Regions from separate parts of the Prolixibacter sp. SD074 genome, predicted to be linked through region 1. Evidence: riboswitches for the same ligand, from Rfam matches in the RefSeq annotation. Region 1 holds a riboswitch; the other holds the start of a gene.

The links. Region 1 has a riboswitch for cobalamin ahead of GJU82_RS02235 (PKD-like domain-containing protein). Riboswitches for the same ligand answer to the same signal wherever they lie in the genome.
Region 2: it holds a riboswitch for cobalamin, as region 1 does, so the genes downstream of both, GJU82_RS04475 (cysteine-rich CWC family protein) here and GJU82_RS02235 (PKD-like domain-containing protein) in region 1, are expected to answer to the same signal.

The regions. Positions count from the first base shown of each region.
Region 1 covers NZ_BLAW01000001.1:527,101-533,548, forward strand. Annotated here, with positions in the region: gene GJU82_RS02225 (YncE family protein) at 1-755, opposite strand, end outside; gene GJU82_RS02230 (TonB-dependent siderophore receptor) at 769-2,829, opposite strand; gene GJU82_RS02235 (PKD-like domain-containing protein) at 2,819-3,952, opposite strand; cobalamin riboswitch at 4,049-4,252, opposite strand; gene GJU82_RS02240 (ATP-binding protein) at 4,316-5,875, opposite strand; gene GJU82_RS02245 (hypothetical protein) at 6,026-6,448, shown strand, end outside.
Region 2 covers NZ_BLAW01000001.1:1,023,735-1,030,182, reverse strand. Annotated here, with positions in the region: gene GJU82_RS04485 (hypothetical protein) at 1-2, opposite strand, end outside; gene ligA (NAD-dependent DNA ligase LigA) at 189-2,201, opposite strand; cobalamin riboswitch at 2,487-2,693, shown strand; gene GJU82_RS04475 (cysteine-rich CWC family protein) at 2,797-3,003, shown strand; gene GJU82_RS04470 (DUF4465 domain-containing protein) at 3,006-3,761, shown strand; gene ggt (gamma-glutamyltransferase) at 3,962-5,650, shown strand; gene GJU82_RS04460 (peptidylprolyl isomerase) at 5,782-6,402, shown strand.

The DNA of each region.
Region 1 (6,448 bases):
TGCCCGGTTTCCGGATTAACCTGCTGCAACTTGGCCTGGTGACTACCGGATGTTGTCCCTCCGTAATTCCCGTCACACAAAACCCAGAGCTGGTTGTTTTTATCTTTCACTAGTCCTTTGGGTTGCGTACCCACCTTAATTTCTCCGGTCACGGTATCGTTTCCGGTATCGATTTTCAAAATGGTATTATCCGCCGACCAGCAGGTGACATAAAGCGTGGCACCAACCTGTACCATTTGCTCGGTCGAGGTATGACCGGGCGTGGGTATGGTCCCGGTTACCCGGAAGGTGGCCGGATTGAAAATAGTAATTGCGGAAGCATACAAATCGGTCGCGTAGGCTTTTTCATAATTAACAAAATGGATGTAGCGCGGTGAAGTTAGGCCGGTGATTTTCCCGGAATATTCCCCCGTTTTGGTATTGATGACATAGATTTTCCCCGAATTGTTGATAGCAATGTATCCCAGCGAATCGAGAATACTCATCGATTGGCCCACGTCGCCCAGGGGAAGGCCGTTTGTGGCGTAAAACAGGTTGTTGATGGTTTGGCCGGTGGCTTTATCGTAAAAGGAGAGGGTAGCATTCCCCGACATGAAATTCCCTTCGTTGACAATGAATACCCCGAAGTTGGAAAGCAACTGGCCGGATTGGCCCTGCCGGTGTGCACCTATCCAGGCATTGTCGTTCATGCATCCCGAAAGTAGAGTACTTAGCAGGAAAATTGCAGCGGATATATGGAGGAAATTTCTCTTCATTTTTTCATTGGATTTAAAAGTCAAACCGAACCAACAGCGTGTAATTCCGGCGTGGCATGGGGCGTTGCAACACGGTGCGGTACTCTTCGTTGAGCAGGTTAAAGATTTTCAATTCCACCCCCAACCGGTACGTTTTCCAGTGCCAGTCTTTGCCGGCAAACAGGTCGTTCATGAAATAAGGATAGAGGTAATCGAGTGAGGTGGTTTTTTCGTTGCTGGTGGTCGTGTAGCGTTCGCTGTAGTAATTCCACTGGTAGGTAATGTGGTATCCCTTCCGGGAAAGATTTACCGACAGGTTGGCCGAATGCTGCGGAATAAATGGTAACTGTTTGCCAATCGACTCGTCGGCCCAGTTCACCGGCTCATCACGGTTGATGGAGCGGGTGTAAGCATAATTCCCGTTGAAGTGCCAGTGCCATAGCCCTTTTTCTCCTTCCAGCGAAAGCTGGTATTCCAGGCCACTGGCATCTACTTTCTTCATGTTCGATGGCTCCCAGTAACCTTTGTTGGTGGGCAGCCAGATGATCCAGTTGTCGATTTTCGACGTATAGGCGCTTAACGCCGTGTATAGACGGATATGCACCAAGTTTTCTTCGTAAGTGAATCCCAAATCGCCGGTGTAACCTTCCTCCGGTTTCAGGTCGGGGTTTCCTCCGGGGATGTAGTACAAGTCGTTCAGCGAAGGCTGGTGATAATTGCGGGACACATTTCCTTTCAGGTAGAGGTTTTTATTCGCCAGTAGTTTGTATTCCATCCCAATTAAAGGCATAATCGGGGCGGCTTTGCTGTCATATAAATCCTGCCTTAACAGGAAGGTGGAAGTGAACCGCTCCCCGAGTTTCTTGCTGAACTGCACATGGGCCGAACTTTCGAGCCGCGATTGTCGATAACCATAGTCTGAAGCCAGTGGGGCATAATTTTGGGAGTTGACCTCATGCCGGTCGACATCAATTCCGGCTGAGGCCGAAAAATCCTGGCTTTCCCGGTAGGTGAACAATACCTTGTTGAACCAGCTCTTGGCATTCGACCAAGAATCGACAATGACCTGCCCCGATGTTCCGTTGACGTTGGCTTTGAGCCAGTAGTTCATCTTGTCGAAGTTAACGCCACTGCTTACTTTCAAGGTGGTTTTGGCACCGTAGTGATTCCATTCGGCGACCACACGGTGAATCTGGTCGGTTTGCCGGTTAACGCCTCCGTCGCCTGAGGTTTCGTTGGTCATCAGCTGCGGAATGCTGCGCGAATTGTGCTGGTACCAGTAATGGCCCGAAATAATATCCTTGTCATCCGGGCGGTAATAAATTTCCTGCAATACGCCGTAATTGCGGTAATCGGCGTTTTTGTTTCGCTCTTCGGGGTAAATGTACTTTCCCGTTTCCGGGTCGATGCCAGCAATGAATTTATTTCGGTAAGGAAAATCGTTGGCCGACTGGCTGAGAAAGGCTTTGGTTTTGAATTGTATTTTCCGGTTTCCGGTTTTCACCTGGAAGAATTCGTCGTACGATTGATAGCTGCCGATACCGGAGAGGACGCTTCCCGAAAAACGGTTGTTCCAGTCGACATTGCTTTGCAGATCGATGGTGCCGCCCAGCGCTCCGCTCTTTTCGGTGAGCGAGCCCGAACCGTGCAGAATACTGACCTTGTCGATGAAATAAACCGGGATGGTGGAAAAATCGACCATTCCCAACATGGGTGAGTTCAGGTTGATACCGTTCCATTCCACCTGTGTATGCGATGGTGCGGTTCCCCGGAAGGAAGCGGTGGCCAGTGCTCCGCGCCCGTAGGTCTTAATGAATATGGGTGTATTTTCGGAGATGAGCTCCGAAAGGGTTGCATTCATGGCTGTTATCATGGCCACCGAATCGACGTCCGAGCGAATTAATCCCGCTTCCTCCTTTTTCTGGAGATGCTTGCTAATGACGGTGACCTCTTTTATTTTCAGGGTATCCGACAGTGACTGTGCCCGCAGCTCCAGACAGAAAGGAATGAGTAGCAGCAACACGATGGGCAGGCGCTTCATAAAACCGTTGCAAATACGAGTTGCCTGTACGTCTGGCTCCGACTTAGTTTGCATTGTCCAGCATATTCAGGTCGGCAGCGCCACTCACTTCGGTTGAAACCTCGTTCAGCCATCCGGAAATTTGGAACACACTGCTCTGCACTTTTATGAAATCGATGCCATCGAGGTTGGCCGGCGGGCCATCGGCGTTCACAGCATTCGATATGTCAAAACGGTTTGCTTTCAGACTGGTATCGTAATCCTGATTGTTGTAAGTTTCGGCATATCCCCAGGCAAACAAGCCATCGCCTAATGCCCAGTTTTCTGTACTATCGTTGGTACTGGTATTCACATAAGCATCGGGAAGCCGTTCGCCATTAAAATTTACTTCGGTTTTATCGCCGTAACCTGCCCACCACCAACTATCGGTACCGTAATTGGGAACCAGTTCGCCCGTGTTGCCCTGGTTGTCTTCCCAGGTTACATTGCCACCGTTTGCGGGCTTGTAATAGGTTACTTCGTAGTTGTGGACCGTTTCTGCATTGTCATATTCGCTGCCTTTCAACTGAAGCCAATTGCCATCATCGGGCTTTCCATTTCCATTGGTGTCCTTCATCACGTAAACCACACCCGGCTCGGAGGAAGCACCCGGTTGCGCATAAACGGCAAAATCGTAGCCATCGCGGTTTTTTACCTTATGGTCGAAACCGGCAACGATGTATCCGCCCCAACCTCCGAGATGCACAAAACTTTTACCATCGGCCCAGGGGCTGCCAACCAAATTGTTGCTTTCGCTGGTTGTTAAAATGGAGGCGTGCTGCCCCGGACCGTATTGGTATTCGAACACTTTTGTGATATAAGGAGACGAGGTAACTGTTACCTTGAACTGAGTTGAGGCGGCCCCCTGTGCCGTAGCCACATTTAATCCGATCTGATAAACGCCCGGAACATCAGAGCTGAAATTGTAGGTTTGTTCCTGAGATACCACCTGCCCGTTGCTGGTCCAGCGATAAGATGCACCATCGGCATTACTGGCTTGTGCCACCAGCGAAAGTTGATCTCCAGCTGCTACCTCGTATCCCTGACTGGGAATATCCATGGTAATTTCAGGTAGAAGCGGGGAGTTGTTTTTGCTGCAGGAGATCAAAAAGAGCAGCCCTGCAAACAGGGTGTAGCTGAGTGAAATTCTTTTTTTCATTATACTTAAAATCAATTGTTTGGCATTGAATAATTGATTCTAAGCTAAGGGGAAGAAAAACAAACTTGCGATGGCTGTTTTCACGCTTTTGATCCCGAAAGCTTAAACCAACCTGGCAGGTCTTCTGACTTATTCCGATTTTCGGTTACCTTCCCGTTTAAAAAACAGTGGTTTGTTAACCGAAAACTTACTATTCTGCCAAAAGCAGAATCGGAAATTACAGCAGCGGGTACTGTTCCGGATTCTCACCGGATTCCCTTTTCATCCCCCAATACGGGAACCAAGTTGTCGCAAAATTAGCAAATATTTTGGATGGTTGGAAGTGGAGCAAGCGGATTGTTTTTCACATTTGATTTTGATAACTCAATTAGCTTCCTGTACCGGAAACTCAACAGTGAAGATGGAACCTTTCCCCGGTTCACTTTCTACATTGATTTTTCCTTGTAACAAATTCACCGACTGCCGCGCAATGGCCAGTCCTACTCCCGAACCTTCAATGTTCTCAGTGGCTTTAGCGCGATAAAAGTATTCAAATAGTTTTTCCTGGTCCTCTTTTGAAATGCCAACTCCCTGGTCACGAACAGAAATCGTTAAATTGCCATTAGCATAACCGGCAGTTAATTCAACGGTTGTTCCCTTATCGGAATACTTAATGGCATTGGATATAAAATTACCGGCAATTTCCCGCACCAGTTTCTGATCCAGCAACAATTCTCGGGGGAGTGAATTGTGCGTAAATACCAATTGGTGGTGTTTGCCCACTCCCGATTGATAAAATTGCAGCATCTTGTCCAGAAATGCAACTGTTTGCGTTGGCTCGGGATGAATTTCATTCAACGTTTCGTATTCACGGAATTTGAGGATATCGGAGAGATGGCTGCTCAGCAGGTTAACCGAGTCCTTTATCAAAGAAAAGTGACGCAGTGACTTGGCCCGTAGTTTGTCGTTGTCCAAATATCGTTCGAGTAATTCGGCCGAACTGAAAATGGTGGTTAACGGCGTTTTGAACTCGTGTGAAATCGTGGTAACAATTTTCGCACGAAACTCGTTGATCTCTTTTTCTTTTTCCAGTGCTTTCTCTAGTAGAATATTTTTTTCCTTCAATTGTTCGGTACGCTTCGCTACCTTCACTTCCAGAATCCGATTCATATTTTTCAGCTCATTTTCAGCCTTTTTGATAAGAGAAATGTCACGAAAGGAGAAAATGTAGCCGCGAAATTCGTTATTATTATCGCGAATCGGGGCCAGGCTGTATGAAATTGGAAGGTGCGTTTTATCCTCACGAATGAGAACTGCTTCCTTGTAAATAGTCTCTCCCAATCCGGATTTTTCATCTCCTTCCGGGAAAAGTGGTTTCCCTTTTTCGTCCTCCAGATTGAGTGCTTTCCGGAAATTGATGTTTTGAACTTCTTCTAATTGAAGACCAGTTAGCTTTTCCGCTGCAGCGTTGAAAAAAATAATGTTTCCATCCTGGCCGGTTGAAATAACACCATCGGCTATGCTCTTCATGGTAACCGACAGTAATTCTTCATTTTCCCGGAGCTTTTCCGTCATGGTATGGCGGAAGATGGCCATTTCCAGCACCATAATCAGGTTGTCGGCCTGGAAAGGTTTGATGATATAGCCGGTGGGATTGGTTTTTAGTGCACGGGAGAAGGTCCGCTGGTCGTCGTCACCGGTGATGTAAACAACCGGAATATTTAATTTCTGTTGGATTAATGTCCCTGCTTCGATGCCGTCCAATTTACCAGGCATCTGGATGTCCATAAAAATGATATCAGGATGCGCTTCTGACGCAATTTTTATGCCCTCTTCGCCGTTATTGGCTATAGAAAGAACAATGTAATCGTTCTGGCGTAGAATGTTTTGTAAAAGTCGTGCCGAAATTATATCATCATCAACGATAAGAATTGAGTGCCGCATATCTTTTACTTTATTATTTTTCCGTAAATTTAACTAGCGATTTGCAAGTTGTTGATTTCTCAGAAAACATAACCAAAGCTAAAAATATACACTTTGATTAACCTTATGAGCATCCCCTTTAAAAACATTAACCCATTAACATTATTGTGTTTGTTTGCTTGTTTTTCTCTTCCTTCTGCCGGACAAACAAGTGCTTCTGGTCCAACTGGGCCCAATATTGTTCCCATTGGAAAGGGTTTCCCGGGTTATACCAAAATTGTTTCGTACGTCGACTCGATGCTGACTTTGCATTACCGGTTAGGTGATGTCTATTCCGAAGCTTTCGATACAAGTCAGGTCAACGACCTTTATTCTGTCCGTTTTTTATCCGACAGCCTTAAAGAGGGATTTGATTCATTCTACAACTACCGGATTAAGCGATTGAAACGCGACTATGGTTTAAGGATTGCCGGATATTACAACTATAATTTCAAGCCGGGATTTGCTGACGAAGAGGATGTGTATTACAGGCAACGGGCCTACATCGGACTCGACTGGAATTTGTTAGGTAACAGTGGCTTGTTTGGAAATCAG
Region 2 (6,448 bases), 500 kb from region 1:
ATATCGGGACAAATTTACTAATTCGTTGATTGGTTATTCGTATTTAATATTGATGGTTATAATATTTCTGCTTACAGATTGTAAGTATATCTATCGATTATTCTATAGATCAATCGATAAATGCACCCTGTTTAAGCTGTTTTTAATTTCACTATCTTTTGTCTTCTTCGCTGTATCATAATTGCTTCTTACGCTTCAATCATCCTGAGAAATTCATCTTCGTTGATGATTGGAATTTTTAATTTCTCAGCCTTTTCTCTTTTCGATGGCCCTATTTTGTCACCGGCCAGCAGATAGTCTGTTTTTCCGGTAATAGAGCCGGCGTTTTTCCCACCGTTTTGTTCCACTAATTCACCCAGTTCTTTTCTGCGCTGCGATGTTCCAAAATTCCCGGAAATCACAAACGTAAGGCCTTTCAGCTTTTCAGAAGCGGGAAGCGAATCCTCATCAACTTCCATGGTGAGGCCGGCCTTGCGTAATCGCTGGATTAAAATACGGTTTTTTTCGTCATCAAAATAATTCCGGATGGACTGAGCCATTTTTTCGCCAATCTCATCTACAGCAATCAATTCATCCAGCGAAGCTTCTTCCAGTTTTTCGATAGAACGAAAAGCACGGACAATTTTTTTGGCAGCTGTTTCCCCGATAAACCGAATACCCAAACCGAACAACACCTTCTCAAAAGGTTGTTTTTTTGAATTCTCAATACCAGTTACCAGGTTCTCCACCGATTTTTTCTGAAAGAAATCCAGGGCGAGAATTTCTCGTTGTTTTTCAGGAAGATCATAGATGCCGGCTACGTCGGTGAGTAACCCTTTATCAAAGAAAAGCCGGATGGTCTCTTTTCCAAGTCCTTCAATATCCATGGCGCCACGACTACAGAAATGCTCTATTTTCCCCCTTAGCTGGGGGGGGCAACCATTTTCGTTGGGGCAATAATAGGCAGCTTCGCCTTCCGTGCGTTTCAGGGGTGTATTACACTCCGGACAATTGGTTATGAATTCAACTTTAGCAGCGCCTGCCTTTCGGGATTCGGTATCGACCCCCACAATTTTGGGAATAATTTCCCCGCCTTTTTCCACGTAAACCTGGTCATCGATATGGAGATCGAGGTTGGCAATGATATCGGCATTATGGAGGGAAGCTCTTTTAACAATGGTTCCCGCCAACAATATGGGGTCCAAATTAGCGACCGGTGTAACCGCGCCAGTCCGTCCCACCTGGTACGTGACGGCTTTCAAACGGGTCGCCAGTCTTTCGGCCTTAAACTTATAAGCAATGGCCCAACGCGGTGATTTGGCCGTATAGCCCATCTCTTCCTGTATCCTGCGGGAATTCACTTTAATCACAACGCCGTCGGTAGCAACCGGAAGATTTTTCCGCTCCTCATCCCAGTAATGGAGAAATTGAAATATCTCTTCTACGTTTTTACAGGCCTTAATATGTTCAGAGGTTTTGAATCCCCATCTCTTTGCCTTTTCCAACAACTCCATATGACCGTCAGACGGCAGGTTATCACCCAATACATAATAGAAGACGGCGTCCAGGTTTCGCTTGGCTACGTCAGATGAATTCTGCAGTTTCAGTGTTCCTGAAGCTACATTTCGCGGGTTGGCAAAAGGTGGTTCACCGGCTTCAGCACGTGCTTCGTTCAGCTTTTCAAACGAAGCAAAAGGCATCAGCACTTCTCCGCGTATCTCAAATTTTCCCGGATAGTCACCTTTCAGCTTTAGCGGTACACTTCGGATGGTTTTTACATTGGCTGTCACATCGTCTCCCTGAACACCATCGCCGCGGGTTACGGCACGAACTAATTGACCGTTTTCATACGTCAAACTGATGGAAATCCCGTCAAATTTCAGCTCACAAACATAAATGAATGGTTCATCGACGAGCTTTCGGGCCCGTTGGTCAAATTCCCGGACTTCACTCTCAGAATAGGTGTTGCTCAACGAAAGCATCGGGTAGGTGTGACGAACCTGTGCAAACTGCTGGTTGATGTCACTGCCTACGCGTTGCGAAGGTGAATTGGAATCGTACAATTCCGGCGCCTCTTTCTCCAGTTCGATGAGTTCATTCATCAAATGGTCGAAAGTTTCATCACCGATAGTTGGCTGGTTTAATACGTAGTAATTGTAATTATGCTGCTCGAGTTCTTCTCTTAATTCCAGAATGCGTTTCCGGGTCGTTTCCGAAGTCATTTTCTTCACATTTTAAAAAACTAAAAGTACTAAAAATGGCAGTTCGGGAATAGAAAAAGAAGCCATTCGCAGCGAATTCGTTTACTTTAATGAAATTGTGAAATCATAATCAGATAGATAATCACGAAACCGGCAAGCACAACCAGCCGGGTCAGATTAGCCATCTTCCGGGCCTTCATCATTTCTTGGAAATCTTGGCCGTGGGTAAAAAATCAAATGCTATTATTGTTGAAAAGTAAGCAAAATATCCTGTTAAAAAATGGTCATAATTTGAAAATGTCATATATCTTTGACGTGAATTTTGGTTTTTCAACTCCCGGTCGGGGAGAAGAAAATGAAAAGGGAATCCGGTGAAAATCCGGAGCTGTTCCCGCAGCTGTAAGCCCGTAGTTATGAGTTTCCTGATCCGCATAACCACTGTTTCATTTTGAAACGGGAAGGTGCAGGAAACCCGGGTGAGCCAGAAGACCTGCCACGGTTCACAGACTAGTTTTTGCTTTCGGGATAAATAGCAAAAATGAACTGCAAGCAATTGTTCTTCATTTTTCACATTTGAAAGAAAGCCGGAATCATCCACTAATTAAATGTCATTATTATGGAAAATGTATGTCCGCGCTGTGGTTCCACATTCGAATGTCGGGAGGACGACATTCAGCAATGTTGGTGTGCCCGTGAAAGATTGCCCGATGCGTTGAGTGAAACGCTCAGGGACAACTACGATGCATGTTTATGTATGTCATGCATCAGTGAACTTCAAAATGACCTCCGAATCAATGGAAATCAAACGACAAAAAAGGATTAATCATGAAGAAATTAAACGGATTGTTCATGGCAACAATTGCTTTGGCTTTGCTATTTACTGCCTGCGACAAATCGGAAGAAACCATTACTGAAACGAAAACAATCGATTTTGAAGGCCTCCAGACGCCTTCTTCCGGTTACTGGAACGGAAGCGATGCATCGGGCGGATTTACTTCGGGCGATATGGTTTTCCCGAATAATTACAACGCCGATTGGTCAACCTGGGACAGTTTTTCGTATTCCAAACTGAATGACACCCAAACAGCCGGTTATGGCAATCAGTACAGCGTTTATGACGCCGCCAATAACGGCAACAGCTTTGCCATATTTTTCCCGTCATACCCAGGTGATGTATACTTTTCATTTCTGAACGGCCAGGAATACCAGGTAAAAAACATTGAGCTGTGTAATGACGCCTATCCGGCGCTTTCGATGAAAGACGGAGATGCTTACGGTAAAAAATTCGGCGGCGATACCGGAAACGATCCTGATTGGTTCAAAGTAGACATTATCGGCTACGATGCGGCCGGCGATTCAATTGGCAATGTAGCGTTTTACCTGGCCGATTACCGTTTCACAGACAACAGCCAGGATTACATCGTGAACGAGTGGTCCAAAGTTGATTTATCAGGTTTAGGTAAAGTGAATAAATTAACTTTCCGCTTTGGATCTTCTGATGTCGGTGATTATGGCATCAATACACCTACTTATGTTTGTCTCGACAATATTCGTTACGAAATAGTATCAAAAGGAGAGTAGTGAATCATCACCCCACAGGAATAAACTATTGTCATGTTGTAACTGTTTAGATTTTTTACTATTCCTGCTTAACATACTTGATTGTAAAAAGGCGGATGAATCCATTTAAGGAGCATCTGCCTTTTTTGTCTGTCGTGTGGCCTTTCTGTCCATTTGGCAGAATTTCTGTAAATTCCCGTTCATTTTAAACCGAATTGACAATGAAAAAATTTGCTTCTCTGGTATTGTTTTTTTTGACAAGTATCTCGCTGTTTGCGCAGGATCGGATAACCGGTAAGAATTTCGCCACACGTTCTGAGGTGATGGCGCGCCATGGGATGGTATGTACCAGCCAGCCATTGGCGACACAAATTGGTATCGATATCCTGAAGAAAGGCGGCTCGGCTATCGATGCAGCCATTGCAGCCAATGCGGCGCTTGGATTGATGGAACCGACCGGTAGCGGAATGGGCGGTGACCTGTTCGCCATCGTCTGGGATGCCAAAACCAAAAAGCTTTACGGACTGAATGCCAGCGGCCGTTCGCCGAAGGCGCTGACACTGGCGATTTTCAAGGAAAAGGGATTGACGGAAATACCGCCGTTTGGCCCGCTTCCGGTGACTGTTCCCGGATGTGTAGATGGATGGTTCTCGTTACATAATCGTTTTGGAAAACTGCCCATGAAAGATCTTCTGGCTCCGGCGATTCAATATGCTGAAGAAGGATTCCCGGTAACGGAAATTATCGGTTATTACTTTGGCCGTTCCGTGGAATATTTCAGCCGAAAGTTCCCCAACGTGAAAGAGACTTACATGTCTGCCGGCGAACCACCCTATAAAGGCAAAGTATTCCGGAATCCCATGCTGGCCAATACCTACCGGGAAATTGCCAAAGGCGGCCGCGATACTTTCTATAAAGGCCGAATCGCACATGTGATCGCGGATTTTATCCAGGAACAGGGAGGTTACCTTTCGTATGAAGATTTAGCTTCACATCATTCGGAATGGGTGGAGCCGGTTTCAGTGAACTACCGCGGCTACGATGTTTGGGAGCTTCCGCCGAATGGACAGGGAATTGCTGCGTTACAAATGCTCCAGATTTTGAAAGGTTACGATATTGCTTCCATGGGGTTTGGCTCGGCTGATCACATTCATTACTTTACCGAAGCTAAGAAACTGGCCTTCGAGGACCGGGCTAAATACTATGCCGATATGGATTTTGCTAACGTACCGGTAGAAACACTGATTTCTGAAAAATATGCCGCCGAGCGCCGGAAGCTTATTCGTCCCGACAGGGCAGGAAAATATTCAGCCGGTGAAATCAGCCAGGGAGAAACGGTTTACCTGACTGCAGCTGACGATGAAGGGAATATGGTTTCATTAATTCAATCGAATTATCGTGGAATGGGTTCCGGAATGGTCCCTCCGGGACTGGGATTCATGCTGCAGGATCGCGGTCAGCTTTTCAACCTGGAAGAAGGACATGCCAATACCTATGAACCTGGTAAAAGGCCTTTCCACACCATTATTCCGGCTTTTGTTACCAGGGATGGCCAGCCATTTATGAGTTTTGGCGTGATGGGAGGCGATTTCCAGCCGCAGGGACATGTCCAGATTTTGATGAACGTTATCGATTTTGGAATGGGGCTGCAGGAAGCCGGCGATGCGCCACGTATTAGTCACGATGGTTCTACATCACCGACTGGCACACCAGCCGACGGAACCGGGCAAATTTCGCTGGAAAGCGGTTTTGGCTACGAAGCGATAAGAACATTAATGCAACGAGGACATCGTGTTGGTTTTGAAAATGGAATTTATGGTGGTTACCAGGCGATTATGTACGATGCTAAGAATGATGTTTATTACGGAGCATCTGAATCAAGAAAAGATGGAGAGGCTATAGGCTATTAATTAGCTACATGATTGATGAAATTTCTTTTAAATTTAATCTAAATTAATGTATTTTTGATAACTGATATTTGCATGATAGAATAGTTCGTGCTTTCTTTGTACGACGCAAAATTTGTATTAAATAGCTTATTATGACAATTGCTAGAGATAAAATGGTTTCCCTCACTTATGAGCTCAGAGTAGACGGGAAGGAAGGAGAAGTATTCGAGACTGCCGGACGTGAAAATCCATTGACATTTCTTTACGGAGCCGGGTTGATGCTGCCGATGTTCGAAGAACGTTTGGCCGGATTGACTGACGGTGCCGTATTTGACGTGGAAATTCCGGCAAAAGATGCTTACGGTGAAGTGAACGAAGAGGCCATCATTAACCTGCCCAAACACATTTTCGAAGTGAACGGCGAGTTTGATGCTGAACTGGTTAAACAGGGAAATACCGTTCCGATGATGTCTACTTCAGGACAGCGAATGAACGGAATCGTTTTGGCTGTTGAAGACGATACGGTACGCATGGACTTCAATCACCCGTTGGCCGGCGAAGATTTGTTCTTCAAAGGTGAGGTTATGGAAGTACGTGATGCAACAGCTGAAGAATTGGCGGCTGTATATAACCAGGGCGGTTGTGGCTGTGGAAGCGGCGGCGGTTGCGGTAGCGGAAGTTGCAGTACCGATGAGCACGAGCACGAACACGAGCATGCACATGCAGGCGGTGGTTGTGGTTGCGGAAGCGGCGGCGGAAGTTGCGGCTGCTAAGCAAATCGTAAAAACATTTTCTTTTTGAAATAAAGAAATTAACGTA